DNA from 2 places in the Clostridium algidicarnis genome. Region 2 is predicted to be linked to the other one. Evidence: a T-box and tRNA genes for the amino acid it is inferred to sense, from the RefSeq annotation. Region 2 holds a T-box; the other holds one or more tRNA genes.
The links. The T-box of region 2 lies ahead of leuS (leucine--tRNA ligase). A T-box ahead of a tRNA ligase gene usually reads a tRNA of that ligase, here a tRNA-Leu.

Region 1: it encodes a tRNA-Leu, which carries the amino acid that the T-box ahead of leuS (leucine--tRNA ligase) is inferred to sense. The anticodon was not compared.

What each region holds. Positions count from the first base shown of each region.
Region 1 is NZ_JNLN01000001.1:790,784-807,802, reverse strand. Features, by position in the region: gene mfd (transcription-repair coupling factor) at 1-3,141, shown strand, start outside; gene BV55_RS0104070 (peptidylprolyl isomerase) at 3,257-4,264, shown strand; gene spoVT (stage V sporulation protein T) at 4,471-5,025, shown strand; gene BV55_RS0104060 (putative polysaccharide biosynthesis protein) at 5,213-6,748, shown strand; gene yabN (bifunctional methyltransferase/pyrophosphohydrolase YabN) at 6,760-8,205, shown strand; partial or broken gene BV55_RS0104050 (HU family DNA-binding protein) at 8,453-8,731, shown strand; gene BV55_RS0104045 (RNA-binding S4 domain-containing protein) at 8,788-9,051, shown strand; gene yabP (sporulation protein YabP) at 9,244-9,540, shown strand; gene yabQ (spore cortex biosynthesis protein YabQ) at 9,553-9,939, shown strand; gene BV55_RS0104030 (FtsB family cell division protein) at 10,027-10,305, shown strand; gene BV55_RS0104025 (S1 domain-containing RNA-binding protein) at 10,379-10,783, shown strand; tRNA gene BV55_RS0104020 (tRNA-Leu) at 11,044-11,132, shown strand; tRNA gene BV55_RS0104015 (tRNA-Met) at 11,165-11,240, shown strand; tRNA gene BV55_RS0104010 (tRNA-Met) at 11,254-11,330, shown strand; tRNA gene BV55_RS0104005 (tRNA-Leu) at 11,336-11,424, shown strand; tRNA gene BV55_RS0104000 (tRNA-Met) at 11,457-11,532, shown strand; tRNA gene BV55_RS0103995 (tRNA-Met) at 11,546-11,622, shown strand; tRNA gene BV55_RS0103990 (tRNA-Leu) at 11,628-11,716, shown strand; tRNA gene BV55_RS0103985 (tRNA-Met) at 11,749-11,824, shown strand; gene spoIIE (stage II sporulation protein E) at 12,273-14,645, shown strand; gene tilS (tRNA lysidine(34) synthetase TilS) at 14,841-16,274, shown strand; gene hpt (hypoxanthine phosphoribosyltransferase) at 16,274-16,810, shown strand; gene ftsH (ATP-dependent zinc metalloprotease FtsH) at 16,889-17,019, shown strand, end outside.
Region 2 is NZ_JNLN01000001.1:1,842,054-1,859,072, forward strand. Features, by position in the region: gene BV55_RS0108800 (AAA family ATPase) at 1-624, shown strand, start outside; gene BV55_RS0108805 (vWA domain-containing protein) at 630-2,006, shown strand; gene BV55_RS15990 (iron-sulfur cluster assembly accessory protein) at 2,292-2,402, opposite strand; gene leuS (leucine--tRNA ligase) at 2,620-5,076, opposite strand; T-box leader at 5,147-5,351, opposite strand; gene BV55_RS0108820 (S41 family peptidase) at 5,425-6,960, opposite strand; gene BV55_RS0108825 (MATE family efflux transporter) at 7,064-8,434, opposite strand; gene BV55_RS0108830 (class IV adenylate cyclase) at 8,581-9,141, opposite strand; gene BV55_RS0108835 (DUF6106 family protein) at 9,271-9,768, shown strand; gene BV55_RS0108840 (nucleoid-associated protein) at 9,864-10,901, shown strand; gene fba (class II fructose-1,6-bisphosphate aldolase) at 10,984-11,913, opposite strand; gene BV55_RS0108850 (DUF4363 family protein) at 12,085-12,465, opposite strand; gene BV55_RS0108855 (DUF421 domain-containing protein) at 12,474-13,151, opposite strand; gene BV55_RS0108860 (nucleoside kinase) at 13,280-14,938, shown strand; gene sdaAB (L-serine ammonia-lyase, iron-sulfur-dependent subunit beta) at 14,987-15,667, shown strand; gene sdaAA (L-serine ammonia-lyase, iron-sulfur-dependent, subunit alpha) at 15,669-16,544, shown strand; gene BV55_RS0108875 (hypothetical protein) at 16,786-17,019, shown strand, end outside.

The DNA.
Region 1 (17,019 bases), 1.1 Mb from region 2:
AATTTAAAATACAAAGTGGGAGATGTATTAAATACAAAACAATTAACAGAGAAGCTAATTCAATCAGGATATGAAAGAATGCAACTTATAGATGGAAAAGGACAATTTTCTGTAAGAGGAGGGATATTAGATATTTATCCACCCATAAGCTCTACTCCTTTTAGGATAGAGCTTTTCGGAGATGAAATTGATTCAATAAGAAGCTTTAATGTAGAATCACAAAGAAGTATAGAAAAGGTTGATGAAATAGAGATATTTCCAGCCAAAGAAATGATATTAAATAGTGATGAAATCCAAAAAGGATATAATTTAATAAAAGAAGACCTTGAAAATTTTATAAGTAACCATAAAGGAAAAGAGCATAAGGAAATGGTTAATAAGTTAAAAGGTATGGTTAATTCTAATTTAGAATCTTTAAAGGAAAGTTGGAACTTTGAAACCATTGATAGTTACTTGCCATATTTTTTTAATAAGCCATCTAGTTTTTTTGATTTTATGGAGGATGGAATAATTATAATAGATGATATTCAAAGATCTATTGGAAAATTAGAAAGTATATACTATGAGTTTGAAGAAAATTATAAATCCTTCTTAGAAAGAGGAGATATACTTCCAAGACAAGGAAGCCTTTTGATATCTAAAGAAAATATAATTGATCAGTTAGGGTCAAAAGAAACATTAACATTAAATTCTATTGTAAAATCTAACAATTATCTAAAACCAAGAACAGTAGAAAGTTTTTCAGAGATAACTTTAACAAGTTATGGTGGTAAATTAGACTTATTGATTGGAGATATAAAAGATAAAAAGAGTAAGGGATATAAGATTGTAATACTCTCAGGAACAAGGCCTAGGGGAGAAAGATTAGTAGAGGCTTTGAGAGATAAGGGTATTGAAAGTTCATATAAAGATATAGTGTCAAAGATTGAATATGGTGAAGTTGTTGTTACCTTTGGTAATCAAATTAAAGGATTTGAGTATCCGGAGCTTAAGGTATGTTTAATTTCGGATAGAGAAGTTTTTGGTGAAGCTAAGCGAAAAACAAAGAAAAAAGCCCCTAATAAAAAGGGAGTAGGAAAACTAAAAAGCTTTTCCGAATTAAATTTAGGCGATTATGTTGTTCATGTAAATCATGGAATAGGTGTATATAAAGGAATAAAACAAATAGAAGTTCAAGGGCATATAAAGGATTATTTAGATATAAGTTATGATAAAGAAGATAAGTTATATGTTCCCGTAGAACAACTAGATATGGTTCAAAAATATATAGGCAGCGAGGGAAAGGCTCCAAGAGTAAGCAAGCTTGGAGGAACTGAATGGACTAAGGCTAAGAATAAGGTAAGAACCTCCATAAATGAAATAGCACAAGATTTGGTTAAGTTATATGCCGAAAGATCTAAATTAAAAGGATATAAATATTCAAAAGATACAGTTTGGCAAAAGCAATTTGAAGAAGAATTTGAATATGAAGAAACCCCGGATCAACTTACTTCTTTGCAAGAAATAAAACGGGATATGGAATCTGGAAAGCCAATGGATAGACTTTTGTGCGGAGATGTAGGTTATGGAAAGACAGAAGTTGCTATGAGAGCGGCATTTAAAGCAATCATGGATGGAAAGCAAGTAGCCTTTTTAGTTCCAACTACCATTCTTGCAGATCAACATTTTAAAAATATGGTAAAGAGATTTTCCGATTTCCCAATCAATATTGATATGGTAAGTAGATTTAGATCCTCAGCTGAGCAGAAGGCTACATTAGCAGCATTGAAACAAGGTAATGTAGATTTATTAATAGGAACTCATAGGTTAATATCAAAAGATGTTGAATTTAAAGACCTAGGCCTTCTTGTAGTTGATGAAGAACAAAGATTTGGAGTAACTCACAAGGAAAAGATGAAAAAGATGAAAAAAAATATAGATGTACTAACATTAAGTGCTACACCTATACCTAGAACACTTCATATGTCGCTTACAGGGGTAAGAGACATAAGCGTCATAGAAACACCTCCACAAGAGCGCTACCCTATTCAAACTTACGTAGTAGAGTATAATGAACAGCTTATAAGAGATGCTGTATTACGTGAAGTAAATAGAAAGGGCCAAGTTTATTTTGTTTACAACAGGGTAGAGGACATTAAAAATATGGCTGGGTACCTACAAAAACTGCTTCCTGAAGTTAAAATGGCAGTAGCTCATGGACAAATGACCGAAAGAGAGTTAGAAAAGGTAATGATAGGCTTTATGAGTGGTGAAATAGATATGATTATATGTACCACTATAATAGAAACAGGCATGGATATTCAAAATGTAAACACAATGATTGTTTATGATTCAGATAAAATGGGTCTTTCCCAGCTCTATCAATTAAGAGGTCGGGTAGGAAGAAGTAATAGGATAGCATATTCTTACTTTACTTATAAAAAAGATAAAATATTAACAGAAGTCGCAGAAAAAAGATTGAAAGCTTTAAAGGAGTTTACAGCTCTTGGATCAGGATTTAAAATTGCAATGAGAGATTTAGAGATAAGAGGAGCTGGGAACATGATGGGATCTTCTCAACATGGACATATGGCAGCTATAGGGTATGATCTTTACTGTAGAATGTTAGAGGAAACAATAAGTTTTATTAAAGATGAAATAGATAAAGAGCCTGTAGAGACAACCATAGATTTAAAAGTAGATGCATATATACCTAATAATTATATAGAAAATGAGATGCAAAAAATAGGAATATATAAAAAAATAGCTTCTATTGATAATAAAGATGATGTTTATGACATAATGGAAGAATTAGAAGATAGATTTTCAGATATAGTACAGCCAGTAAATAACCTTATAAACATTTCATATATAAGAAGTCTTGGAAAGATTTTAAAGATAGAAGATATAAAAGAAAAGGATGAAGAGGTTATATATCAGTTTGATAAAAAAGAAAATTTAAATGAAGAGTTAATAAAAGGTTTAATGAGTAAGTATAACAAAAAAATTATATTTAAATTTGGAGAAAAACCAGCATTTTCATATAAACTTTCAATGGTTAAACGTGAAGATATGCTAGAAGAATTTAAAAGTCTTTTAGAATACATGGTAAGCATAAAGAAAGATATATCTCAAAAGGCAGAAATTACAGACAAGAAATAGAAAAATGGAACATTATTTATTTTTAAAACATATCTAAATATTAATTGAATTTACATTGAATTACTGATAGAATCAGAAATATGCACAAGATTAAAAAGAGAGCGGAGGAATAATAGTGAAGAATATAAAGAAGATGATAACTATGGCTATTATAACTGTAGTTACATTAACAGCAGCGGGATGTAATATGATAGAAAAGACACCGGAAGCTATGGCTAAAAGCCCAGTAGCAAAGGTAGGAAACAAAAAGATTACTAAAGGTGATTTAGATAAGAAAATGCTTCCTTATGATCAAATGATAATTCAACAATTTGGAGAGGATTATAAAAGTAATCCAGAGGCTGTGGAAGGAGTAAATAATCTTAGAGCTCAAATGGTAGATCAATTAGTTGCTCTTGAAGTATTTACAAAAAAAGGCGATGAACTTAAGATTTTACCAACAACAGAAGAAATGGATGCGGAAGTTGAAAAAAGATTAGTTGATATGAAAACTATGTTTGGAAATGATGATGCAAAGTTCGAAGAGGCTATGAAAGCTCAAGGTCTTACTTTAGAAGAGCTGAAAGAATTTATAAAGGAAGACACCACAATGACTAAAATGCATGAATATATAGTAAAAGATGTTGTAGTAAGTGAAGAAGATTCAAAAGCATATTATGAAGAAAATAAAGAAAAGTTATACACACAAAAGCCAGGAGCTAATGCATCTCATATATTAGTAAAAGATGAGGAAACTGCAAAACTAATAAAATCGAAAATAGATGCAGGCGAAGACTTTGCTGCACTTGCTAAAGAATATGGAACTGATGGAACCAAAGATTCTGGTGGACAACTACCTTTTATAGAATATGATACTGAAGGGTATGACCCAGACTTTGTAAAAGGATTTAAAGATCTTAAAGAAGGAGAAGTATCAGATCCTGTACAATCTCAATTTGGATATCATATAATTAAGGTTTCAGGAGTTAAGGATACGCCTGAGGTGGTAGGGTTTGAGGTAGTTAAACAACAAATTACTGAAGAAGTATTAAAGACAAAACAAAAAGAAACCTTTGACAATACATTGAAGGATTGGGAAAAGGAACTTAAAGTTAAAAGATATGAAGAGAATATAAATATATAAATAAGATAAAGATAAAAGCTATAAGAAGGTTATGACACCTTTTTATAGCTTTTACTTTTTTGCCGATGAAGTTAGATTTGGCCATTACTTTTGTTAAATTAGCCATATCGAAATAAAAATCTACAATAGTGTATAAAATTACATATGTTGATAGATAATAATAATGCAATAAATTAATAGTAATAAACAAGTGAGGAGGAAAATAAATGAAAGCTACTGGAATAGTTAGACGTATAGATGATCTTGGAAGAGTGGTTATACCTAAAGAGATAAGAAGGACATTAAGGATTAGAGAAGGTGATCCTTTAGAGATATTTACGGACAGAGAAGGTGGAGTTATATTAAAAAAATATTCTCCTATAGGAGAACTAGGTGACTTTTCTAAAGAATATGCAGATTCTTTGCAACAATCAATAGGTAATATAATATTGATATGTGATAGAGATGAGTTTATATCAGTTAGTGGAACCCCTAAAAAAGATTATATGGAAAAGAAAATTAGCGGAGAGTTAGAGAAGGTTATGGAAGAAAGAAGAACTATATTATTGTCAAAAGAAAAAGATGATTTGATTGCGGTTTATAATGAAGAGGAGCCTTCAGAAAAGTATTATGCACAGGTTATATCTCCAGTATTAGCAGAAGGAGATGCAATAGGAGCAGTTATTATTCTTTCCAAAGAGGAACAACAAAAATTGGGTGAATTAGAAATTAAAATCGCTGAAACTGCATCTTCCTTCTTGGGTAAACAAATGGAGCAGTAATTAAATTTAATATAACTCCTATAATTATTTACCACAGCATTAAAATTATTGACATAAAAACAATAACATATTCAACATATTATTGTTTTTAATAAGAGTGAAATTAATAAATAAGTTTTAGTAATAATACTTCAAATCTTAAAATAGAGATAATTAGTAAACTATTTCTAAGATTTGGAGGTATCACATGAAAAAACACTCACTTATTAAGGGTACTATAATACTTGGACTTGCAGGAATTGTATCTAAGTTTTTAGGATTATTTTTTAGATGGCCTCTTATAATGTTAATAGGGGATGAAGGAATAGGATATTATCAAATGTCCTATCCTCTTTATACCTTTTTTATAGCCTTAGCCTCGGGAGTGCCAATAGCTATATCTAAATTAGTTTCTGAAAAAAATGCTTTAGGTGACAAAGAAGGCATAATGAAGGTTCTTAAAGAATCTTTCATATTGATGATTTTTATGGGATTTGGTAGCACTGCTTTGCTTCTTATATTTTCTAAACATATAATAAGTTATTTACAGTGGAGCGAAAAGTCATATTATTCCCTTATTGCAATATCTATAGCACCTTCATTTATAGCTATAATGAGTGTACTTAGAGGTTTTTTCCAAGGACTACAAAATATGAAACCAACAGCTGTATCGCAAATTATTGAGCAGCTAGGTAGAGTGATAGTAGGAGTTGGACTTGCTGTTTTGTTATTACCTTATGGAGTAGAATATGCGGCGGGAGGAGCTGCTATTGGGGCATCGGCAGGAGGGCTTTTTGGAGGCATTTATTTAACAATAAAGTATATAAGAATAAAAATGCCAATAAGGCTATTTAAATTAAAAAAGGATGAAAAGGTTCTAGAAAGCTTACTTAGAATTTCAATCCCGCTATCACTTGGTGCTACAGTTGCAACTATAATGGGACTTATAGATTCTATTTTAGTGCCTAAAAAGTTGCTAGAAGCTGGACTCACATCTAAAGAGGCCACAATACTTTATGGTCAGTTAACAGGGAAAGCTAATGTGTTAGTAAATGTTCCTTTAACACTTTGTGTTGCGTTGTGTTCTGCAATAATTCCAATTATTGCAGAGGCGTATATATTAAGAAGAAAAAATGACATTATAAATAAGGTGGAGGTTGCAATTAAGATATCATCTGTAATTGCAATTCCATCTATGTTAGGACTCATGTTTTTAGCAAAGCCTATAATGACACTTATATTTCCGAATTACGGGGAAGGATATAATATACTAAAGTACTTAGCCTTATCCATACCAGCTACAGCATTAGCTCAAATAAGTACCGCCATCCTACAGGGGACAGGACATTATTTCAAACCTATCATAAACCTTTTCGTAGGGTGCGTGTTCAAGGTAATAATAACTTTATTTATGGTTCCTTTGCCACTTTTCAATATTTATGGTGCTGTTATAGGAACCATAGTTGCATATACACTAGCAGCCTATCTCAATATGAAGGATGTAAGAAAAAAGCTAAATATAAGCATAGATTATTATAATACGACTATAAAACCATCTTATGCATCTGTTATAATGATAATAGCGGTGATTATAAGTTATAATAAAGCTATTATTTATACTGGTAGCAATGGTATAGCTTGCATTGTATCCATACTTCTAGGTATTATTATATATATAATTTTAGTGATTGCTTTTGGAGTATTTAAATATAACTATATAAAAGATAGATTTTTAAGGAGATAGGGGAGAAACAAATGATTAAAATATTAGGTCTAGGACCTGGCTCACCTGAAGCACTAACATTAGGCACTTTAAATGAGCTTAAGTCAGGAAAAGATATATATCTAAGAACAGAAAAACATCCCACAGTAGACTATATTAAAAGTATGGATATAAAAGTTCATACCTATGATTTTGCTTATGATAAGTTTGATAGTTTTGACAAAGTATATCAGTTTATAGCTGAGGATTTAATAAAAAGACATAATATAGTGGATGAGGTTATATATGCAGTACCAGGGCATCCTTTAGTAGCAGAGCGGACTGTAAATATTTTAATAGATTTATGCGAAAACCAAGGGATAGCTGTAGAAATTGTCCCAGCAGTAAGTTTTATTGATGTTATTATAGAAAGACTAAAGATAGATCCTATAAATGGACTTAAAATAATAGATGCTTTTGATGTTGGAAATCAAAATTTAGATAATAATGCAGGATTAATAATAACCCAGGTATATGATCAGTTAATATCATCAGAGGTGAAAATTACATTGCTAGATTACTACCATTATGATAAAGAAATATACTTTGTTCGGGCAGCTGGTGTTAAGGGAGAGGAAAGCATAAGGAAAATACCTTTATATACATTAGACAGGCAAGCGGATATAGATTATCTCACATCGTTATACATACCTAAAGGAGGTAAAGAAAATAAAGGGTTAAGCGAACTATTAGATATAATGGAGAAATTACGGTCAGAAGAAGGTTGCCCTTGGGATAGAGAGCAAACACATGAAAGTCTAAAAAGATATCTAGTAGAAGAGAGCTATGAGGTTATAGAGGCTATAGAGGAAAAAGATGATGAAAAAATAATAGAAGAATTAGGTGATGTACTACTACAGGTAGTGTTTCACGCTGTTATAGGGAAAGAAGAAGGTTATTTTAACATTAATGACATCATAAATTCTATAAGCAAGAAGATGATAGATAGACATCCTCATGTGTTTGGAGATACAAAAGTTGATAATTCAATAGAGGTTATGGTAAAATGGGAAGAAATAAAAAGCATAGAAAAGGGATATAGCACTGTGGTAGATGCTATGGAACATATAGCAAAATCTTTACCTTCTTTAATAAGAGCAGAAAAAGTACAATCTAAGGCTAAAAAGGTAGGATTTGACTTTGATGTTGTAGACGGGGCTATGGATAAGATAATAGAAGAACTTTATGAGTTAAAAGAAGTATATAAAGGCTCAAATGAGGCAATAATAGAAGAAGAAATGGGAGATTTAATATTTTCTTGCGTTAATGTAGCTAGGATGCTAGGCATAGATTCAGAACTTGCCCTTAATAAAACTATAAATAAATTCATAAAAAGATTTAAATTTATGGAAGACACAGCTAAAAGTAAAGAGATAAAATTAGAACAGATGTCACTGGAAGAAATGGATCAATTATGGAATTTATCTAAAAGCATATAACAAAAAAGAGCAGTTTAGAAGGAATATTCATATAAATGTAGAATAATAAGATTTATAAAAGCAATTTTGCGTTATTAAATAGCACGTTATAAATAAAAAAATAAAATACTTGTAATGTAGATGTAGACTTGTATTGCAATTAATTATATAATATGATAATGTATAATAAATTTATAAAACTTATACATACAAACTTATTCAATATATTGTCTAGGTTTAAACTAACTCTAATTTAAAGGAGGAAACAAAAGTGAATAAATCAGAATTAATCTCAAGCATGGCTGAAAAAAGTAAATTAACTAAAAAAGATGCAGAAGTAGCATTAAAAGCTTTTATAGAAAGCGTAGAAGAGTCTTTAGAAAAAGGTGAAAAGGTTCAATTAGTTGGCTTTGGAACTTTCGAAACAAGACAAAGAGCTGAAAGAGAAGGAAGAAACCCAAGAACTAAAGAAACTATAAAGATTCCTGCAACAACTGCTCCAGTATTTAAAGCTGGTAAGGAGTTCAAGGAAAGAGTTAATAAATAACTTTAAAACTATTTAACCCGGGTTTATCTCGGGTTATTTTTGTAGGAGGAATTAAAATGAGATTAGACAAATATTTAAAAGTATCTAGAATAATAAAAAGAAGAACAGTCGCAAAAGAAATTTGTGAAAGTGGTAGAGTTACCATTAATTCAAAAGTAGCTAAAGCAAGTACAGACATAAAAGAGGGAGATATAATAGAAATTAAATTTGCAAACAACTCCTTAAAGGCAGAAGTACTAAAACTTTCAGAACATGTTAAAAAAGAAGATGCTAGACTTATGTATGAAATAATAGAGGGTGAAGAGGATGTAGAGGATTAGAAAACTTTTATAATCGGATTAGAGAAACATTCATAGTTGTATTATATAATTATTGATGCAGGAGTTTTAGCCTCTTAAAGGATGATTAGTTTATAAATCGGTATATCCTAAAAGAGGTGGCAAAAATGAATAGCATATATATACAACCTTTCACATATATTGTAGAGAAATATAGTAGGAGGTTGTTTTCTTATGGAAAATAAAAAAGACACCAAAGGTGAAGATAAAAAAAGTAATTTAACTTTAGATAATAGGAAAAGATTATTCCTTACAGGAGTTATAGAAGTATTTAATTTTAATGAAGAAACTATTTCATTGAACACATCTATAGGAGTATTAAACATAAGAGGTAAGAATTTAAAAATGAACAAGTTGGATGTTCAAAATGGAGAGGTAATAGTCGGTGGAACTATAGATTCATTTGTATATAGCACTCTAGAAGCAAAAAGAGTTAATACAGATGGCATAATAAAAAGATTATTTAAATAGGTGGAGAGAAACATGATAATACCTTTATTATTTCAACTTAAAACTATACTATTTAGCATATTATCAGGTATTATAACAGGTATTTTATTTGACTTTTATAGAATTATAAGAGGACACAATAAAAATAAAGTATTAGCAGTTTTCCAAGATCTTTTATTTTGGATTTTAGCATCAATTATTGTATTTGTTTTTTTGCTTTATACCAATTATGCTCTTATTGTACCCTATGTTTACCTATACATAGCTCTAGGGATATATATATACCTTAAACTTTTAAGTGAATATATTTTAAAATTACAATATGCTATATATAGATTTATAGCAAAAGTGTTTAGAGTAGGCTTTAATCACGTATTTTACCCACTAAAATTAATATTTTATAACAAAAGTAAAAAATAACTATGAAAACACTTGAATAAAATAGGTTTTATATTTAAAATAGAGATATAGATAAACCATACTATTATCTTAAAGGGGAAAAGAACTATGAAAAGCAAGAAAATTACCCTTAAAAGCGTAATAATAATTTTATTATTGATTTTTAGCTTATATACAGTAATAACCCAACAACTAACTATGGGTAAAATTAAAAGAGATATATATAAGCAAGAAAAGGAGCTAGAATTAGTAAAAGAAAAAAATCAAAAGTTAAAAGATGAATTTGAGTTATCAAACACTGGACTTTACAAGGAAAAACAAGTAAGAGAAAGATTGGGATATGTAAAGGACGGAGAGACTCCTGTAATAGACAGTAAGTCAGAGTAACTCACTTGAGTTTAGGTTTATTATTTTATATAATATAATATATTAATTATTTTTAAGGAGGAGTCTTTTTAATATGACCTTAATGGCAGGAAACATTTTAGAAGGTACAGTGGTTAACATTACTAATTTTGGGGCTTTTGTTGAAGTTGAAGGAAAAACAGGTTTAGTTCATATTTCTGAAGTAGCAGATAATTTTGTTAAGGATATAAGAGAATATCTTAAAGAACAAGATAAAGTAAAAGTAAAAGTTATTTCTATAGATGATAATGGCAAAATTAGTCTTTCCATCAAACAAGCTATTGTAAAGCAAAGATCTAATAAACCAGTTGAAATTGATTGGGAATCAGAAAAAGGTAAGGCAGCTTCAGGTAACTTTGAAGATATAATGACAAGATTTTTAAAGGATAGTGAAGAAAGATTACAAGATGTTAAAAAACATCAAGATAATAGATCAAGAGGATATAATAAGAAAATGTAACTTAATATGATAAGTAGTAACCTCCTAGATTTTTAATATAGGGGGTTATTTTTATTTTAAAAGGCTATTTGATTTTATTAAAAATTAAAAATTAGAAAGATTATTAATAAAACTGATAGCTTTGAAAGGCTTACGTTGTAACATGTTAATGGACTTTTAATATACAAAAATAATATATAAAAGGCATATAGAAAAAAGTTGTTGACAATAGATATAACATCATATATAATAATGTATGTCGCCAAGAAAAAACATAAAACGCTGGAGTGGCGGAACTGGCAGACGCACAGGACTTAAAATCCTGCGGTGGTTAAACACCGTACCGGTTCGATTCCGGTCTTCAGCACCAATGTACTTATATATTTGATTAAATAATAATATCGCGGAGTGGAGCAGTTGGCAGCTCGTCGGGCTCATAACCCGAAGGTCGTGGGTTCAAGTCCTACCTCCGCAACCAAAAAAGTAAATATGGCGGAATAGCTCAGCTGGCTAGAGCATTCGGTTCATACCCGAAGGGTCGTAGGTTCAAGTCCTATTTCCGCTACCAAAAGTGCTGGAGTGGCGGAACTGGCAGACGCACAGGACTTAAAATCCTGCGGTGGTTAAACACCGTACCGGTTCGATTCCGGTCTTCAGCACCAATTTACTTACATATTTAATTAAATAATAATATCGCGGAGTGGAGCAGTTGGCAGCTCGTCGGGCTCATAACCCGAAGGTCGTGGGTTCAAGTCCTACCTCCGCAACCAAAAAAGTAAATATGGCGGAATAGCTCAGCTGGCTAGAGCATTCGGTTCATACCCGAAGGGTCGTAGGTTCAAGTCCTATTTCCGCTACCAAAAGTGCTGGAGTGGCGGAACTGGCAGACGCACAGGACTTAAAATCCTGCGGTGGTTAAACACCGTACCGGTTCGATTCCGGTCTTCAGCACCAATTTACTTATATATTTAATTAAATAATAATATCGCGGAGTGGAGCAGCTGGCAGCTCGTCGGGCTCATAACCCGAAGGTCGTGGGTTCAAATCCTACCTCCGCAACCAAAATTAAATATAGATAAAAGTTTATCTAGTATTAAAAAGTATTCGTTAAGATTAATCTTAGCGAATACTTTTTATTTGGGTCTAAAAATAAATTAAATAGATATTTAAACTTTAATGTTATAATTCTTACTTGAAGTAAATAATTTGTTAATGTAAGAGAAATAATATGTGGATATCTTTTTATAACCAAAAGTTATCCACATATTAATAGGATTTTTTTTAATACATGACAAATAAAATATAATTTTAATAGGATACCATATTAAATAATGTGTATTTTTTGAATTTAAGAAAAGATGAGAGCATTTTATGTCCTAATAATAAAAAAGTTTCATACAGCTTATGACATTTATTTCCTCCAGCTCTTGTTATAATCTAATTAAGATAAAGGTTACTTACATTAGATTAAGAAGAAAAGAACTCAAAGAATTAAAGGGGGAAATATACTATGCAATATGGTGCGGAGGTTGTAACTTATAAAAGACTAAAAGAAAGTGCTAAAGAAGAAAAAAGAGAAGAATATGTATCAGTGATTAAAATAATTCTATATTTTTTGGCGGCTATATCTATAAGTAGGGTAATGCTAATTAATAGTACAGCTCCTTTTGGGATAGCTTTTATAATGGCGGTTGTTAATGAAAAGAAGGATAAACTCGATATTGCAGTTGGCACAGGAGCTCTCATAGGATATGTTACCCTATATAATAAAATTGAAGATATAGCTCTTTATATAATAATTATAGGTAGCTCTATACTTTTTGCACATTTAACAACAAAAATAAACAGAAGAAAAAGAATAACATATTTAACTGTAATCATGCTATTAGAATCTATATTTTTTAGAATGATAATAAGTGGATATACACTTGGTATAAATATACTCACTTCGATCTTTCAGATAGGATGTATAATTCCTATTTATATAATTATAGATTACGCATTAACCTGTTCAAAGGATTTTAAAAGTAAGCATCTTTTTACAAATGAAGAAATAATAAGTATGGCTATATTGCTATCCTTAACAATTTCAGGTACATGGGGGATTAAGATTTTTAACATAGATATTAGAAATATTATAGGTCTCGTATTTGTATGTATAATGGCTTATGTAAATGGAAGCTCTACTGGTGCAGCCACAGGTGTATCTATAGGAATAATTATGGGAATAACGTCGGATAACATGGTTAATTACGTTGTAGTATATTCAATATGTGGGTTTATCATGGGAATATTTAAAGAAACAGGAAAGTGGTTCACCGCATTGTCGTATATAACAGTATTTACACTGCTTAAAGTATATTTAGGGTTAAGTACAGATTTTAAACTTATAGAAGGAGTTTTAAGTGTTTTGATTTTTATGTCAATTCCAAATAAAGTTTACGATAAGATATCTGTAGAACTTGGATGGGAAAAGAAGCAAGACATTATCAATGAAAGCTATATGTATAAATTAAAGGAAGTATTTACGGAGAAACTTGATAGCTTTTCTGATGTATTATTAAATATGTCAAGTACTCTGAATAATTTAGTAGATAATGATAAATTGCAGATGAAAACCAAGAGTAGTGCCCTTGTAGAGAATTTAGCAGATAGGGTCTGTAGTAATTGTGATATGAAATCTATATGCTGGAAAAGAGAGATGCATTGTACCTATATAGCTTTTAGTGAGCTTATACAAAATTATCAGGAGGGTATTCCGAGAATACCGGAAGAGATAGATAGAAAATGTGTCAAAAGAACTTCACTTATAAAAAATTCTGAAGAATTATTAAATTCATACGTCATAAATGAAATGTGGAAAAGTAGATTAGGAGAGGGAAGAATATTATTAGCTTCTCAAATTCATAATATGGCCAAATCCATAGGAGAAATAGTTAAAGATTTTAGTTCGGAAGTTTGCATTAATAATGAGATTGAAAGACATATAAGAAGATATCTTAATAAATTTAATATAAAGATAAATGATATATTATGTTATGATGATAGAAATGCCAGGTTAAAGGTTAAAATTACTCTAGCCTCTTGTGGTGGAGGTCAAAAATGTGTTAAGGAGATATTGCCTGTTATAAACGAAGCGGTGGGAAGACCTATGTGTATTTTTGATGAGGGTTGTGTTATAAATCCAGAAAGTAATAATTGCACTGTCACTTTTGAAGAAACACCTAAATATCATGTTGCTACAGCTATTTCTAGAAGATGTAAAGATGGTGAAGTATTAAATGGTGATAGTTATAGTTTTGGAAAGATTAAAGATGGCACATACATGACTATAATAAGTGATGGAATGGGTTCTGGGCCCCAAGCTAGTGAAGAAAGTAGAGCGGCAATAGAGCTTATAGAAAAGTTTACAAATGCTGGATTTGACAAAATTACGGCTATTAACACGGTGAATTCTATAATGGGATTTAAATTTTCTGAGGACGAAAAGTTTTCTACATTAGATTTAAATTCTATAGACTTATATAGCGGCAAGATAACCTTTATGAAAGTAGGCGCAGTAGCTAGCTTTATTAAAAGGGCGGAAAAAATAGATATTATAAAATCTAAAACCCTACCTATTGGAGTGTTAGATAAGGTGGATATTGATATAATAGACAAAAAGGTGAAAAATGGAGATATAGTTGTTACTGTAAGTGATGGTGTTTTAGACTGTTGTGAGGGTGGAAGTATTGAATGGTTAGCAGAATATCTTGTTAAAAGCAATAAAAATACCCCAAAGGAATTGGCAGAAGATATAATAGAAAAGGTGAAAGAATTATCTGGAGGTAAGATTAAAGATGATATGACTGCTATAGTATCTAAGGTCTATAACTTATATTAATAAAAATGTAGTATAGGGACTCTAAATTTTAAGAGGTTATAATTCTGTATTTAAATTATACATGCAATATGATATTGTAGTAATATATATAGGATTAGCCTCTTTAATTAAAGTATTGAGTTCTATTTTTATTGTAATAAACTATTTATATAAGTATGATATAATATGTTATTATAGGAATTAGGAAGTGGATTAATGAAAAAAAGGATTTTAGAATACATAGAAAAGTATTCAATGATACAAAAAGACGATAAAGTTTTAGTGGCTCTATCTGGAGGACCAGACTCTATAACCTTATTACATATACTTTATAGTTTGAAAGATGATCTAGGAATAACCCTCTATGCAGCACATATAAATCATAAACTAAGGGGGGAGGCGTCTGATAAAGATGAGAGATATGTAAAAGAAATTTGTTCCTCACTTAATATTCCTTGTTATGTAAAACTTGCAGATATTAATGCTATATCTAAAAAAAGAGGAATATCTAGTGAAATGGCAGGTAGAGATGTAAGGTATGACTTTTTTGAAAGCCTAAAGAAAGACCTGAATATAAATAAAGTAGCAGTGGCTCATAATTCTAATGATAGAGCTGAAACTATTCTTATGAGAATTATGCGAGGAACTGGCATAGAAGGACTTGCAGGAATAAAGCCTGTAAGAGATAATACATATATAAGACCTATATTAATACTCTCACGGAAAGAGATTGAAGATTACTGTGAGATAAATAAGCTATGTCCAAGAATAGACAAAACTAATAATGAGCCTATATATGCGAGAAATAAAGTTAGATTAGAACTTATACCTTATATAAAAGAAAATTTTAATAAAGACATAATAAACACATTAAACAGGTTTTCAGAACTTATGGTAAGAGATAATGATTATTTGGAAAAGATATCGTATGAAAAGTTCATGAAATATGTAGAAATAAATTCTAAAAGCGATATAATAATTCATAAAGAGGCTTTTAAAGAACACGATTCAATTGTTACTAGAATAATAAGGTACTCTATAGAAAAATTAGAAGGTACATTGAATAATATCGAAATGATACATATTTCTAGTATAGTATCTTTAAGCAATCAAGGAACAGGAAAGACAGTAAATCTTCCACATGATATCACGGTATCTAATGTATACGGAGATATATTTATAAAAAAGAATTATAAAAAGGTCATAAAAAATGAAAACCTAAGTTCAATAATTAATTTAAAGGATTATACTAAAGAAGATTTAAAAATTGGTGTTAAGATTAATATACCTGAATTTCAAATGTCCTTATTTATAAAATTGTTAAGTGATGATAATATTAGTAATTTAAACTTAAAGGGCAAATCTAATTGTAAGTACTTTGATGCAGATAAAATCAAAGGAGATATAAATGTTAGATATAGAAAAGATGGTGATAAATTTATTCCTTATGGCATGTCAGGAAGTAGAAAATTGAAAGATATATTTATTGATGAAAAGATACCTAGAGAACAAAGAGATAGCATTGTACTTATATGTTTTGATAAACATATAGCTTGGATAGAAGGGTATAAGGTCAGTGAACTTTTTAAGGTAGAACATAAAACTAAAAATATTTTAAGCATAACTATTGAAAGAGGGGAAAGTTACTAATGAAAAACGATATTGAAAAGATTCTTCTAACTGAGGAAGAACTGGAAAAAAAGGTAAAAGAAATTGGAAGTCAAATTAGTGAAGATTATAAGGGAAAGGAATTAGTACTTATTGGAGTACTTAAAGGATCTGTAGTTTTTATGTCAGACCTTATGAAAGAAATTTCTATATATTGTAGCATGGATTTTATGGCGGTTTCTAGTTATGGAAATGCAAGTGAAAGCTCTGGAGTGGTTAGAATATTGAAAGACTTAGATGAGTCTATAGAAAATAAACATGTAATTATCATTGAAGATATAATTGATTCAGGGATAACCCTAGAGTATCTAATTAAATACCTAAAAGGTAGAAATCCAAAGAGTATAGAAATAGCATGCCTATTAAATAAAAAAGACAGGCGAAAGGCTAATATAGGTGTAAAGTACCTAGGATTTGATGTTCCAGATTATTTCTTAGTAGGTTATGGATTAGACTTTGCTGAAAGATATAGGAATCTTCCTTACATTGGTATATTAAAAGAATCTATTTATAAATAATTAATGTTAGCACTTATTGTAATGAAAAATTTAGTATGTTAAAATCTTATAATAACGAAAAAGAGAGGGGGGCCTATAATGAAGAAATTTTCAAGCGCAACGGCCTGGACTATAGTATTTATATTCGCAATAATTGCGGCTTTAACATGGTCTCAAACAGGTAAAGGTACAAATACAATAGCATTTAATGAATTTCAACAAGAATGGAA
Region 2 (17,019 bases):
GAAAACAGATTTGTGTGGGTAGAAATGGATTCAGATGTGAATGAATGGATAAAGTGGGGCATGGGCAAAGAGAGTCTAATACATGAACATGTACTAGAGTTTATTTCTACCTTCAAGGAGTACCTACATAGACCAGATGCTATGGATAGTATAAAAGCAACTCCAAGGAGCTGGGAGAGGATATCTAGGGCATATAAGGTATATCTACAGTCTAGGAACATATACTCTGATAACATATTTTATAATGTTGTTAAGGGAAATGTAGGATCAGCTATAGCGCAGGATTTTATGTCTTTTATAAAAAATTATAAATCCATATCCATAAAGCCTAAGGATATATTTGATAGCGAGGTAATTTCAGAAAATATTAAGGAAAGAGTAAGCCTCGAAAGTCACTCAAGGCTTTACATTATAGCTAAAAACTCCTTAGTATATTTAAATGAAAATAGTCATGGTGAAAGAGAATTATCTCTGTTTTCAAAATATCTACAGCTATATCCTATGGATTTAAGAATGGGAATAATGAAAGAAATACGAGAGGAATACGAAGAAAGCCTTTATATAAGGTTTTTAGACAGTGATGACTTTATTGAACTATTTTTCTCTTGTTTTCTTTGGAGATGATATAAATGGAAAGTAAATCAGTGGAAACATTAAGAATAAGTCTTCTTAAAGAACTTTCTAAGGTTTATACAGGAAACAAAGAAGAAGATAAAATAGTTATGAGTAAAATCTTTGGGGATAAAACTAAAAGAGAATTTAAGGAGTTAATAGAGGGTGTTGTATTTTCATTAATGCAAGGGGAAGATAGCTTTTTTGGATTTTTTATGATGAAGACTAAAAGAGATATTAGTTTTGACATAGAGTGGCCTATAAGCACAGAGATAGATTTATTAGGATTTATAATGTACTTTAATCCTTGGAAGTTTTTAAATTGTAGTCTTGAGGAGATGAAAGCACTTATAAAGCATGAAATTTATCATATTATGTATGGCCATCATGTTAGAGCTCAAGATTTGTATAGTAAGTATGGAAAAGTACCTGTGAATATAGCTATGGACATATCGGTTAATCAATTTATAAAGGGCCTACCTTCCTATGCAACAAAAATTGATAATATATCCTTAGCATTAAATGTAGAGCTAAATAAAGACTCTACTATAGAGGCCTATGCAAAAGAAATATATAAAGCTATAGAGGATATTTCCAATAATTCAGGAAAGAAAAATCTTAATTTAAAAGATTTAGATTTAGAAAGTATTCATGATTCTTTTATAAACTCTTCACAAGGGTTAAATATGGAAGACTCAAAGGAACTTATTAAAGGAGTTGCAATAAATGCTAACAAGGGGAAGTCACCTAGGGGACTTGAAGAAATACTATCAAGCTTAAATAGTGTTCCTGAAATTGCATGGGTAGATTACCTTAAAAGTATAATTAAATCTATGCCCTCTGGAAGTAGAAAGACTATTACTAGAAAAGATAGAAGGCAACCAAATAGGTTAGACCTTAGAGGAACATTAAAAAGTCATGTAGCTGAGATAATAATTGCTATAGATATAAGTGGCAGTATCACTGATAAAGAGATAGAACAAATATTTATAGAAGTGTTTGGAATAGTTAAAAATAGAAATATAAAAATTACTGTAATTGAATGTGATGATAAAATTAGAAGGGTATATAAATTAAACTCTAGAAAAGACCTAAAACCTAGGTTAGAAAAGAAAGGTGGTACTGCTTTTTCTCCAGTTTTTGAATATATAAATAAAAAGGCTCTTAGAAGATCTTTTGTTATATATTTTACAGACGGACTTGGTGAAGGGGAACTAACTATAAAGCCTATTAACTATAGAACACTTTGGGTTTTGGCAGGTAAAAATCAAAAATTATCTTTAAAAAAGTCTTATGGAGAAGTGAAAAACTTAAAATCAAAGGGATACTATGAATCAGATACTAGCTATGGTTTAAATGTTATGAGAGAACTTTTACATGATTGGGCAAGATAATAGATAGAGATTACAAAAAAAAGGTAGAAGATTTTAAAATCTTCTACCTTTCTTATTAAAGTGATATTAGCCGCAACTACTGCAACTTGAACAACCACCAGATTCACCTAGATCTTTTGTAGGTTCTAGCATTAATCCACTGCCATTTTCAGCAGATGAAGTTATTCTAAATCCTTCAAAATCTTCTACAAGGTTTTTATCTATAAGGAAAGTAATGTCCTTAACTGTTTCAACTATATCTGTATCTTTTTGTTCATCCAGAACAATATTAAATGAAGGGCCACTTCAGCCCATACCAGCTAAGTTAATCCTTATAATATAATTTGGAAGTTCGTTTTGATCTAGTAGGCCTTTGAATTCATCATAAGCCACATCACTTATTTTAATAACACCCATGTGTATCCCTCTTTTCTTAAATTATTTTAGTCTAAGGTAATTATAATATAGAGTTACTATTACTTATAGTAATACATAATAGTATAACCATAGATAAAATAAATATTATATAAAATATTTTATAATAGTAGTTATTGTCTGTCAAGGTGAAAAGTTAATTAGCTAATTTAATAAATTAATGATGAATGATTTATAAGTTTAGGATTAATGGAAAGTATTATTTAACAACTATGTTAACAAGTCGTCCTTTTATAACTATTACCTTTACTATAGATTTTCCTTCTATAGAAGAGGTTATATCACTGTCACTTAAGGCTGCTTCTTTAATTAAATCTTCAGATAAGCCAGAAGCTATATTTATTCTAGTTTTTATTTTTCCGTTAACTTGTATAGCTATTTCTATTTCGTCTTTTATTAAGGCCTTTTCATCTAACTTAGGCCATTTTTGATTAAACACGGAATAGTCTATGTCTGAATCTTTTATCTTGTATAAAAGGTTCCATTGCTCTTCGGCAAAATGAGGGGTAAATGGAGCTATAAGTTTTATAAAATCTGTTAATGTATCCTTAAGTAGACTTAGATTCTTTCGTGATTCATTCATATATTTAGATAAAGCAGTGGTAAGTTCCATAATTCTTGCTATAGCGGTATTAAACTGAAGTATCTCTGAGTCGGTGGTAACATTTTTTATAGCAAAATGTCTCCAGTAGTTTAATTCCTTTTCCGCTTTATCCATAGTAGTTTTATCTTCTGTGTTATCTTCTATAGCTTCTCTTGCAGAATCAATAACTCTTTCCATTCTTTCAACAAATCTAGCTATAGATTTAAGACCATCATCACTCCAAGCGCCACCTTCAACATATGAGAATCCAAACATTAAATACATCCTAAATACATCAGAGCCATATTCACTAATATAATCATCAGGGGATATGGTATTGCCTTTAGACTTACTCATTTTATGGCCATCAGGTCCTAGTATTAAGCCTTGATGAGTTAGTGATTTAAACGGCTCATCAAAGTTTAAATAACCCATATCTCTTAAAGCCTTAGTTATAAATCTAGCGTAAAGAAGGTGCATGCAAGCATGTTCTGGTCCACCCACATATTTATCTACAGGTAAGATTTTATTTATCTTATCTATGTCAAAGGCCTTTTCACTGTTATTAGAATCTGCATATCTTAAATAATACCAAGATGAACATACAAAGGTATCTAAGGTATCAGCTTCTCTTTTAGCAGCACCACCACATTTTGGGCAAGTTGTATTTATAAAATCTTCTGATTTAGCTAGTGGTGACTTTCCATCTGGAGTAAACTCTACATCATAAGGTAATATCACTGGAAGCTGCTCTTCTGGAACAGCAACAGTTCCACAATGTTCACAGTGTACTATAGGAATTGGAGCGCCCCAATATCTTTGTCTTGATATAAGCCAATCTCTTAACCTATAATTTGTTTTTAAAGATCCAAGATTTAAAGATTCCAATTTAGATACTATAGCGTCTTTACCTTCTTTTGTAGTTAAACCATTAAACTCTCCACTATTTATCATAGTTCCATGGTCAGTATAAGGTAATTCTTTTCCACCATCGATAACTCTTTCAATAGAAAGATTATACTTAGTAGCAAAAGAAAAGTCTCTTTCATCATGGGCTGGAACAGCCATAACAGCACCAGTACCATAGGTTGCAAGTACGTAGTCACCAATCCAAATAGGAACTTCTCTACCGTTTATAGGATTTATTGCATAAGAACCACTAAATACTCCTGTTTTATCTCTAGTTATAGATTGTCTTTCAATTTCAGACTGTTTTTTAGCTTGAAGCTTATAAGATTCAACCTCATCTTTATATTTATCTAATATTAAGACATCCACTAATGGGTTTTCAGGGGCTAAAACTACATAGGATACTCCAAAAAGTGTATCAGCTCTAGTTGTGAATACTCCAAAGCTTAAATCTGAGTCTTTAACCTTAAAGGTTACTTCAGCCCCAGTAGATTTGCCTATCCAATGTTTTTGCATGGACTTTGTTTTTTCAGGCCAATCTAGGGTATCTATATTTTCTAATAACTCATCTGCATAATCAGTTATTTTCAAAAACCATTGAGTTAATTCCTTTTTTGTAACTTCTGTTTCACATCTTTCACAAACACCATCAACTACCTGCTCATTTGCGAGCACTGTATTACAGCTAGGGCACCAATTTACAGGAGCCTTTTTTCTGTAAGCTAAATCTTTTTCAAAAAGTTTTAAGAAAAGCCACTGAGTCCATTTGTAGTATTCAGGATCAGAAGTTATAACCTCATGATCCCAGTTAAACATAGCACCCATGGATTTTAATTGTTCTTCCATGGTTTTTATGTTTTTAACTGTAGAATCTTTAGGATGTATACCTGTTTTTATTGCAAAGTTTTCTGCTGGAAGTCCAAAGGCATCAAAGCCCATGGGCTGAAATACGTTATATCCTTGCATTCTCTTAAGTCTTGCCCAAGAGTCTACAGGGCCATAGTTAAACCAGTGACCAGCATGTAACTTACTACCTGAAGGGTAAGAAAACATCTCTAATACATATAGTTTCTCTTTTGAACTATCCTCATCAAACTTATATAAATTAGTATCTTCCCATTTTTTTTGCCATTTTTTATCTACTGAAATATTATATTTAGCCATTTGAATTCCTCCTTGAATATATGATTTTAGATTGATATATTTGGGAATTAAAAAAAGCCCTCATCTCTTATAAAGAGACGAAAGCATATTCCGCGGTACCACTCTGATTAGGCCATAATAAAATAACCTCTCTTGAAAAGATAAGGGATTTACCCTGCTTGCATTTCCTCAAGCTTACTCCTAGGCGAGTTCATAAAGTTTATCACTGTTTTTCACCAGACAACAGCTCTCTTTAGACTAAACTAATTATTACTACTCCTAATCATTGCATCTTTGTTTAATTATACATGCTATTATAAAACACTTAGAGGAATAGGTCAAGGACATTAAATATGATTTAATAAAATATTATTTCATATGCTTCATTGAAGAGATAGTGTATCTTTCGCATAACTTAAGGACTCTATCAAGTGCATCACTACTATTTACCCATATATCTGGTTCAAATCCTACTCCATCAATATTAGTATCGGTATTCTTAAATGCTATACCAGTTCCAAATCTTAAAATAATATTAGAATTAGGAAGGCTAAACTCAGAGGTATCTGGTACTAGAAGGCATCCTCTTGAATTAGAGCCCACAAAAACTACATTTTCTATGTTTCTAAGATAGCTTAAGAATCCTTCTGAAGCCGAAGCCACATCATCATCTACTAAAACAAAAATTAAATTTTCGTTTTCATACCATTTTCCCTTAAATAAATATGAATCCCAATATCCATAATCTTCATTATTAATGCTACTATTTATCTTAACTAATAATTCTTTATCAGAACTAAATCTTTCACTATATTTTTTATAGGCCCAAAGCTTTGCCTTACTATTCTTTTTTCCTACACTTTGGGTTATTTCTATATCCTGTCCGATGTAAGCATTTAACCACTTTTTCCATAAGGATTCAGCGCCACCAATATTTCCTCTTAAATCAATAATTAATACTTTATTTTTATTCAATCTTTCAGCACTCTCTACAAAATCATATAAACTATTGTCATTAGAGTTTGTTGGTCTCATACTCATAATTTTTAAGATAGGAATATTATCTAAAGTTTTCTCAGTTACAGAAGCTTCAGGTGTTTTATTAGTTTTTAAGTTTCTTTCTAAATTAACAATTTTATCGATAGTCTTATTTGTTTTATTATTTGTTAGACTTATGTTTATGGGATAAATATCTTCACTATTATTTAATAACATGCCAATTGAATAGGCCAATTCTCCATCTTTAGTTATTGTAGTCTTCATATATTTATCCGAGGGTTTTTCATCTATAGACGTTGCATACCACTTAGTATTGTTAATAGTGGTATAATACCCATTAGTATCTTTTTTAAATATATAATCTTCATTATATACATAGATAGAGTTTTTGTTTATATTAATAGATGAATTAGAAATACTGAAATGACCATCATTTATAAAACTCAATGCCTCTAATAATAGTTTTTTAATATCATCATATTTTATATTTCCCATATTAGGCAATTCATTTAGAATTTCATTTTCTTTTTTTAGAAAGACTTCATCTCCACCGAAATATTCATAAGGGCCATATACATATTTAAGTAGTTTAAAGGTATATTCAATATCTTCATTAACTTCATTTAGAGTTAAGATTTTATTTGAAATGTTTTCATTTGCGTACTTATAGTTTGTAAGTTTTTCTAAATCTTCATTTGTAAATATCTCCTCATTTATATTTTTATTTTCCATATATTTTGAGATATCTAAAGGAGTAGAGTTAGATACGTTAAACTTTCTTTCTTCATTAATATTGTTTATAAAATCATAAAAGGCTACTTCTTTTTTTCTGCTTTTGAAAATATAAAATGTTGATATAATAATAGATACAATTGTGAATATTAGTAGCCTTTTTTTTAGTTTCAAAATAATCACCTATCTCTCAATCTTTATTCTATAAATAATTTTAAATGTGTTATTAAAAAGTAGCATATCATTACTTATTGATGAAGATATGTTACTAAGAAATTTATACCCTTTTATGTTCCCAGGTTCCTTTTTTATAAAAGATATATACTACAATAACTTCAACTACATTAGCGATTAAAAAAGTTGACCATATATAATTTATAGGTAGATTAAGGACTCGAACCATTATGGCGATAAGTGGAATTTGTACTCCCCACCTTGAAATAAGGCTAGATACCATAAAAGGAGTATTGTGTCCTGAACCTGAAAATACCGATCCAAGTCCCATAGAAACTCCAGAAGCTATTAAAGCGGGGGTCATAATTTTAATCATTGGTATACCAATAGCTATGACGTCAGGGTCTTTAATAAAGGCTTTCATAATAAAAGAAGGAAATAAGAATGCTACTAAAGTTATTAAACACATGAGTGATACATTTATTATGGTACTATATTTAACAGTTTCTTTAGCTCTACTTATATTTTCAGCACCAAGGCACTGTCCAACTATGGAACTACTGCCTATGGCAAATCCAAGTAGGGGCATAAAGGCAAAGTTAAATAACTTATTTCCTATACCAATAGCTGCTAAGGCATTAGTACCATAATCAGACACAAAGTATATTGTTATCATTCCTGAAAATTGTCTAAATAGCATTTCCATTCCAGAAGGAAGCCCAATGGTTAAAAGTTTTTTATCTACCTCTAAATCTAATTTAAATAGGTTTTTTATTTTTATTTTTATTTTTCCTTTACCAGAGATTAAAATATAAAATCCAATAATAAAAGCCACTACAGTGGATATTACAGTAGCGATTCCTGCACCAAGTACGCCAAGATTAAGTCCTGGTATAGAGGTGCCGGGTATAGTTTCAAACATAAATATAGGATCTAATATAACGTTTAATATTGAGGACACAAACATTATCTTCATAGGAGTCTTAGCATCCCCAAGGCATCTTAAAGCTGTGTTTACAGTGTAAGATGAAAACATTATAGGTAAGAAAAATATTCGTATATACCCATAGCTTAAAGCGGACTGAATTACAACGGTATCCTTAGAAAATATGTTTAATAAAGGCTTTATTATTAATAACATTATAATTGCGGCAATTACTGCAACTAGAGCCTTGAAAACTAGGGTTTGCTCAATTGCAAGACTAGTTTTCTTTTGATCCTTAGCTCCATAACCTTGAGATATAAGTGATATGGAACTAGTACCTATAATTTCATTTAAAATATCTACCATCCAAAATATAGTAGAAAATAGAGTAACTCCTGCTACGGCAGAAGAAGAAATTCTACCAATCCATATGATATCAACTATATCATAGACGGATTGGAGCATAAAACCTAGCATGGTGGGTATAGACATTCGTAACAAATTGGACTTTAAATCCCCAGTTAGTAAGTCATCATTATTCTTGTTCATAGTGCCCTCCTAAAAAACTTAATATATACATTGTACTATGTAATAAGAGTCAATTATATATTGAAATGTAAAGTTGTGTATCGGTACATACAGGTGGTTAAATTATTTTATTTAGGAAGCCTAAGTGATGAGTTATGGAATAAAAATTAGATTCCCAAAGGAGATTTAGGTGTTATACCCTTATCATTTAATATGTCGTATATAGTTTTTGAACAGGTATCTTCCATGGTATAACCTAAAAGTTCTACGACCTCTTTTAACTCTTCTTCAGTAGAAGTTTCAACTTCTATATATGGAAAAGGGCAAAAAGATTTATCGTTTATATCTATTTCGATTAAAGAATTTTTATATCTATAACTTTCTCTGTACTTTTTTACGGAGCCTACAAGTTCAAGGCCTAAAGATTCAAATAATTTAATAGCCTCCTCTCCATCACTAACTTCTATTTCAACCTCTTCCATTACCTTAAATTTGTCTTGGCTTATCATCTTTTTTGTGGTCATATAATATACAACTTTATTATTTAATAAATCCTCTACAAACCTCACTCTAGCGTAACCTTTTTTAGCTAAGAGAGTTTTATTTGGGAAGTCAAACAAGTTATTTACCTGATTTTCACATTTCACATTTTCAAGATTTAAATATTTTATTTTATTTCGTACCTCATCTAAATCAATATCTAATATTTTGGTTTCTAGTTCCTTCATTCTTATCAACCTTCCTTTGTTTAAAAGTATTACATATTATGATATAATACTTTATTGTAAATATCTATATTTTTATGGGAAATAAAAGAGTTAATGAGTCTTTACATAAGATGAAAAAGGGGATAGGGTATGGATAATTTTTATGAACAATTATTAACTACTAAAAAGCACTTTGCTTATAAAGTAGCAAATGTATTAATGTACTTAATTGTAATATTAGGAGTAGCAGGTCTTATAATAGGTAAGTTTTCTTTATTTATAATTTTTGAATTAATTGCTGTAGGAATATTTTTCTTTAAGAAAAACCTTTTTATTGAGTATGAATACATATTTACAAATGGGGAGATAGATATAGATAAGATATTTGAAATGAAAAAGAGAAAAAGAATAATAAATTTTAATGTAAAGGACGCACAAATTATAGCTAAGGATAATAGTCAGTATATAAAGGATTTTGTTAATAAACCAAATAAGGTAATAAACTTATATCCTCCAAACTATAATGGAGAAATTTTTGTAGCAATATTAAATAAGGGAGCAGAGACTATAATGATAAAATTTGCTCCAGATGAAAAGATTTTGAATTTAGCATTTAAGTATAATCCTAGAGCTATTAAAAAATCATAGATACATGGTAAAATAGAAAGCTTGGTATTGTTACTAATTACTATATTAAAATGGATTTGAAAAGCATAATTAAAATATACTAGGTTGGTGAATATATGGAATATATTAATGATATACACATAAATGAAGCTATAATACACATTCTAGACAATAATGCTGGGGAGCCGCTTCTTAATTCTTTTATTTTAGATTTAAACGAAGAAATATATAAGTTTTTATTAAAACATATGGAAAAGCTTTTAAAAGATGAAGAGCTTAAGTATGCTGTATTTAATTCTGGAAGAAACATAGTTAAAGAGTCAGCACAAGAATATTTAAATGGAGAAAATGATATAGTAACTGTGTCTCATGACATTGCAAATCAACTCTTCACATTAATGAAATCTAATGGAAATGTTCCATCTTGTGACCTTATAGTGGTATCAATATCCACAGAATATAGTCCAATGCTTGCCATATTGAAGATGGATTATATAAAAAACTATGTGCATAAAATAGACTTTAAAGAAAATAATATAGATATAAATATAGTGTCTCAAACATCAGGACTTCCATCTAGCGGTCAAAAAATTCAAAAATGTGCTTTTATTAAGCCTATAAGAGAAGATGAAAAGTTTCATCTTATGGTTCTAGATAAGCAAAGTAAATCTAAGGAAAAAGAGCAATATGGTTCTAACTATTTTATTTCTAATTATCTAGGCTGTAGCCTTGTAGATAATGAAAGAGATATGACTAAAAACTTATTAAATGCCACAGAAAACTGGACTAGAAACAATGTAAGTGAAAATGCAGGTAAGGCAGAAACAATAAGAACTACTGTAAAAAAGAAATTAAGAGAAGAAGAAACCATTAATGTTGAAGATCTATCTACTGAACTATTTAAAGAAGAGCCTTTAGCAAAAGAAAGCTTTGTTCAATTTGTAGAAGCTCAAGGCATAGAAGATACAGTAACTATAGATAAACAGTGGGTAGATAAAAAACTTAAACGAACAAGGCTTAAAATAGATAAAGATATTGATCTATATTTAAGTGAAGAGGCTTATCATGATAAAGACAGGTTTGAGATTAAGAAAAATGGTGACGGAAGTATAAATATAGTTATTAAACATGTAATTAATTATATAGAAAAGTAGCAGCATATAGATTACGAATAAGTTATATAAAAATGGTGGTACTTTCCCTTAAGGGTAGTACCACCATTTTAGTTTTTTATTATTATTTATTCATACTGTCAGTAGATCCTAAAACAAATTCTATTTTATCTTCTACTGTTTTTTGTACTGCGCTTCTTCCAGCACCTAAATATTTTCTTGGGTCAAACTCTTTTGGATCTTCTCCAAAAGTTTTTCTTACAGCAGCAGTCATTGCAAGTCTTAAATCTGTATCCATGTTAATTTTGCAAACAGCCATTGATGTTGCTTTTCTTAACATATCTTCAGGAACACCCTTTGATCCTGCTATGTTTCCACCGAATTCATTGCAAGTTGCAACAACTTTTGCATCTACAGCTGAAGCACCATGAAGAACTATTGGGAAACCTGGTAATTTCTTTTGGATATCTTCTAATATATCAAATCTTAATTTAGCTTCTCCTGCAAATTTAAATGCTCCGTGACTTGTGCCTATTGCTATAGCTAAAGAATCTACACCAGTTCTTTTAACAAAATCTACAGCTTGATCTGGGTCAGTATATACATGAACGTCGCTCTTAACATCATCTTCAACGCCTGCAAGAACACCTAGTTCAGCTTCTACAACAACTCCACGGCTATGTGCATATTCAACAACTTCTATAGTTTTTGCAACGTTCTCCTCATAATCATAATGAGAACCATCAAACATAACGGATGTAAATCCACTAGCTATTGCAAGTTTAACTGAATCTAAATCTGGACCATGATCTAAGTGAAGTGCAACATCTATTCCAGTTTCTTTTACAGAAGCTTCTACCATTGCCTTTAAATATTCAGGACCTGCATATTTAATAGCTCCAGTTGAACATTGAAGTATTACAGCAGAGTTTTTAGCTTTAGCACCCCTCATTACTCCTTGAACTATCTCCATATTGTTAATATTGAAAGCTCCTATTGCGTATTTGCCTTCATAAGCTTTTTTAAACATTTCTTTAGTTGTAACTAATGCCATAAAAAAAACCACCTTTCATTAATTAAATATATCAATTAATATTGATATATTACTTAAGGGATATAAACTGTCCCACTGGGACGCTTTATCATATATTCATTATAAAACAATTTATATAAAAGTTCTATACTTAAATTATAAACTATTTGTATAATTTTTAAAGGGATTTAGCTAAAATATGTTTTGTGCATTAACTTTTTGAAGTTCTTGTATATGATTAATATAAAATTTTACCACGTGAAGACTTGCTAAAGCCTCCTCTTTGTTTTCCCATTTAGTGTATTGGGTAAACTTATAAAGTTCATTTGACATATTATCTAATTCTTGATGATCTATGAAAATTGATAATGGTTTAGAGTCTTTTTGAACCTTATGAAGAAAATCTATGCTATCTTCATAGATATTATTCCAATTTTCAGCAGCTATATCTTCTTCAAGTTTATCACAACATTCAAGAAGTGACTTGCAGGTTTTATTTAGATAACTTATAGAAAAACTCATAGAAAAAATCATTACCACAAAAAGTGAGAAGGATATAATCATGTTCCTCATAAAATTTATCACCTTTCTTTCATTAGTTGATAAAAAAATTCTCCTTTTGAATCCATTAATGCAATAAAAACTTCCTTTTCAGAATTAATATTATTTTTAGTTAGAATATCCTTTATCCACTTTTCATCTTTTTTATAATAATCAAGGCCATCTTCTTTTATCTCACCATTACAAATTAAGAGTACGGGTAAACTTATCTGTTCTTCTTTTATATTTAAGTCTCTTCTCTTTACGTTATCATATTGGTGCTTATTTATAACGGACATCTGACCATCAGTTTCAATTAAGGCATAGGCTATGTCACTTATGTCTAATTCACCCTTTATTCTTAGTTCTTCTAAAAGATCATTTATGCTTAATCTTTGATTTTTTAATTCATCTATGTTTACTTTGCCATTTTTTATAAGGATACTTGGCCTCCCATCTATTAAGCTTCTAAATTTATCACTTTTAAGTTGTATTTCTGAAAGTATTACCTGCAATGTTAAAAGTGTTATTATAGGTATTATTCCGTGAATTATAGGTATTCCAGCATTTTGCATAGGCAAAGCAGCGAGCTCAGATACCATAATTGTTATAACAAGTTCAAAGGGTTGCAGTTCACCTATCTGTCTTTTTCCCATAAGCCTCATAGTTATTACAACAAAGACATATAATATAATTGTTCTAAAAAACACTATAAACATTTAAGCGCCTCCTTATATATATGTTGTCAAAAAAAATATAAATTATAAGCTATATGCAAAAACAATTTTTATGAAGTATAATGGTATTTGAATTTAAGATTAAATATAAGCTAAAGGGGAATCAATATATGGGAGATATTAACTTGTGTTTTATTGATGGAAAAGAAGCTTTAGTTGAAAGCGGTACAACTATAAAAAAAGTAATTGATACTTATAAATTAGACTATACAAAAGAAGCTTTATTAGCTAAAATAGATAAGGATTATTATGAACTTAATACGAAATTAGAAAAAGGTGGAAGGCTTGAAATAGTAAAGCTAGATAGTGATATAGGAGCTAAAACCTATGCCAGAAGTCTTCAATTCGTTATGATAAAAGCAGTATATGATCTATTTGAAGAATCAAAAGTAAATATAGAACACTCTCTTAGTAAAGGAATATATGGAGAGATTGATAAAAAAGATCCCTTAAATGAAAAGGATTTAATAGCCATAATAAAAAGGATGAAAGAAATAATAGATAAGGATATGGTTATAAATAAGGTTTCTGTTACTAAAAAAAAGGCAGCTAAGATATTTGAATCTTATGGTATGGAAGATAAGCTTAGACTTCTTAGAAGTATAGATAATGAAGAGGTAAAGCTATATGAGCTAGATGGTAGATATGATTACTTTTATGGACCAATGGTATATTCTACAGGTGCTTTACAAATTTTTGAACTAATTTATTATAAGCCAGGGTTTATATTAAGATTTCCAGAATCAAATAATCCTAAAGTGATACCTAAGTTTGTAGAACATAAGAAATTAGCAAAAATATTTGCTGAAACTGAACATTGGAATAATATTTTGGAAATTGGAGATGTAGGAGCTTTAAATGATAAGGTTAAAAGCGGAGATGTTTTAGAGCTTATACGGGTGGCAGAAGCACTTCATGAAAAAAAGATAGCATATATAGCTGATATGATAAGTGAAAAAGAAGAAGTTAAAATAGTACTTATAGCGGGTCCCACATCTTCAGGTAAAACTACCTTTGCAAACAGACTTGCGATACAGCTTAGAGTAAATGGTTATATACCTGTTCCAATTTCCTTAGATGATTATTTTATTGACAGGGAACTTACCCCTAAAGATGAAAACGGAGATTATGATTTTGAATCCATAGAGGCCTTAGATTTGGAACTTTTTAATAAAGATCTAAATAAATTACTAAGAGGGGAAGAAATAAGTGTACCAACCTTTGACTTTAAGGAAGGAAAAAGAAGGTGGGCAGGAAATAAAGTGAGCATGCCTAAAAATGGAATCATAATAATAGAAGGAATACATGGTCTTAATGATAAACTCACTGAATCAATAAATCCTAACAATAAATTTAAGATATATATAAGCGCTCTTACACAGTTAAATATTGATAATCATAATAGAATATCAACAACAGATGTTAGGATGATAAGAAGGATCGTAAGAGACCTTTTATCAAGGGGTTACAGTGGAGAAAATACCCTTTCCATGTGGGCTTCTATAAGAAGGGGAGAAGAAAAGAATATATTTACCTTTCAAGAAGAGGCAGATGTTATGTTTAATTCTACATTAGTATATGAATTATGCGTGCTTAAAAAGTATGCAATAGAAGAACTTTCAAAGATAAATTATGATAGTCCTGTATATTATGAAGCATTAAGACTTATAAGCTTTTTAAATTTCTTTAAAGAAGTAGATACAAATATGGTGCCAGAGAATTCAATATTAAGAGAATTTATTGGAGGAAGCTGGTTTTATAAATACTAGAGGAATATATTTATGATTAATTAAAGATGAAGAGGATAAGGTGATTACATGAGTAGATTTGGAGTTTTTGATATACTAGGGCCAATAATGATAGGCCCGTCCAGTTCACATACAGCAGGAGCCGCAAGACTTGCAAAAATAGCTTCAATAATAGCAGGACCTGAAATAAAAGAAGTTATATTTTTGTTACATGGCTCTTTTGCTAAAACCTATAAAGGCCATGGTACAGATAGAGCTTTAGTTGCTGGAATATTAGGTATGGACCCTGATGATGAAAAACTTAGATATTCTTTGGACATAGCAAAAGAAAAGGATATCAAGGTAAGTTTTAGAGAAGCGGATTTAGGAGATGTTCACCCTAATACAGTTAAATTTTTAATTAAACTTAAAGATGATAATTTAGTTACAGTTATGGGATCATCTATAGGTGGGGGTAATATAATTATACTAGAAGTAGATGAAGAAAAACTTGAATTTACAGGTGAATATCCAACTCTTATAGTTAAACATATTGATGTTTTAGGTCTAATCTCAAAGGTTACTTCTTTAATTTATGAAGAGGGAACTAATATAGCATCTATGAGTGTGTTTAGAAGTAAAAAAGGATCCGAGGCTACTATGATATTTGAAACAGATAATATAATACCTAAAAGTGGAATAGAAAAAATAAAGGCATTAGAAAATGTTATAGGCGTTAGAGCTATTAACCCCATAAAGGAAGGTGCATAACATGTTTGCAAATACAGGAAAAGAATTAATAGAAATATGTGACACAGAAAACATAAGTTTAAGTGAATATGCTGTAAGATTCGAAATGGAAAAGTCAGAAATGGATAGAGAAACTGTGATGAATAAAATGTTGAAAAATCTTAAAGTAATGGAAGAATCAGCATCTTACGGATTAACACATGTAACAAAGTCTGTAAGTGGACTTATAGGTGGAGATGCTTTTAAGGTTAATGAATATCTAAAAAGAGGAAATTCCTTAACAGGGAACATTATGGGTAAAGCTATGGCAAGAGCATTATCGTGTTCTGAGGTTAATGCATCCATGGGTAGGATAGTAGCTTCGCCTACAGCGGGCTCTTGTGGTATAATTCCCTCCGTTATAATAACTGCTGGAGAAGCTTTAAATAAAAGTGAAGAAGAAATGGTAATGGGTCTATTTGCTGCATCAGCAGTAGGTCTTATAATTGCTCAAAATGCTACTCTTTCAGGAGCAGAAGGTGGATGCCAAGCAGAATGTGGATCAGCAGCAGCTATGGCAGCAGCAGCTACAGTTGAAATGATGGGTGGAAGCCCAGCTATGAGTCTTCATGCAGGAGCCATTGTAATAAAAAACATATTAGGCCTTGTATGTGATCCAATTGCGGGACTTGTAGAAGTCCCTTGTGCAAAAAGAAATGCATCAGGGGCTGTAAGTGCTTTAGCAGCAGCAGATCTAGTAATGTCAGGGGTAGAAAGTAAGATTCCCTTTGATGATACAGTAATAGCCATGTATAAAATTGGTAAGAGTATGCCTTGTGAACTTCGCGAAACAGCTTTAGGCGGTCTTGCAGTTACTCCTACAGGTATAGAACTTAAGAAACAAATCCTTGGAGAATAATATAGGTTAAAGGTAACAAAAAGTACTCTCTTGAATAATTTATCAAGAGAGTACTTTTTTTGGAATTCAAATCAATTAAAAAGAAACAATAAAAAAGAAGTGTTTACAGATGAAGTAGCATATAAATTTAAAATCCCTCTAGGATTTCTAGAGGGATTTTAATATTAAAAAAGGATTAAGTAATTAACGCAAATATTAAGCAATATATTTATATAAGAGTATTTAAAAAGCAGGTGGTATATTGGGTAATAGATCTTTAATAGAAAGCCATTATGCAGATATGAATAACTTGGTAGATATACTTTGTAAGCTTGTAACATCCTATAGAGCAATGGTGGGTGGAGCTCATGAACTAAATGGAGTTGCATTAGTAGAAAAGAAGCAAATAAAAGAGGCTTTGAAAACTGCTGATGAATTAAATGATTTAATTAGAAATATAATTGATACATTAGAATGTTGTGAGGACTGCTACCTT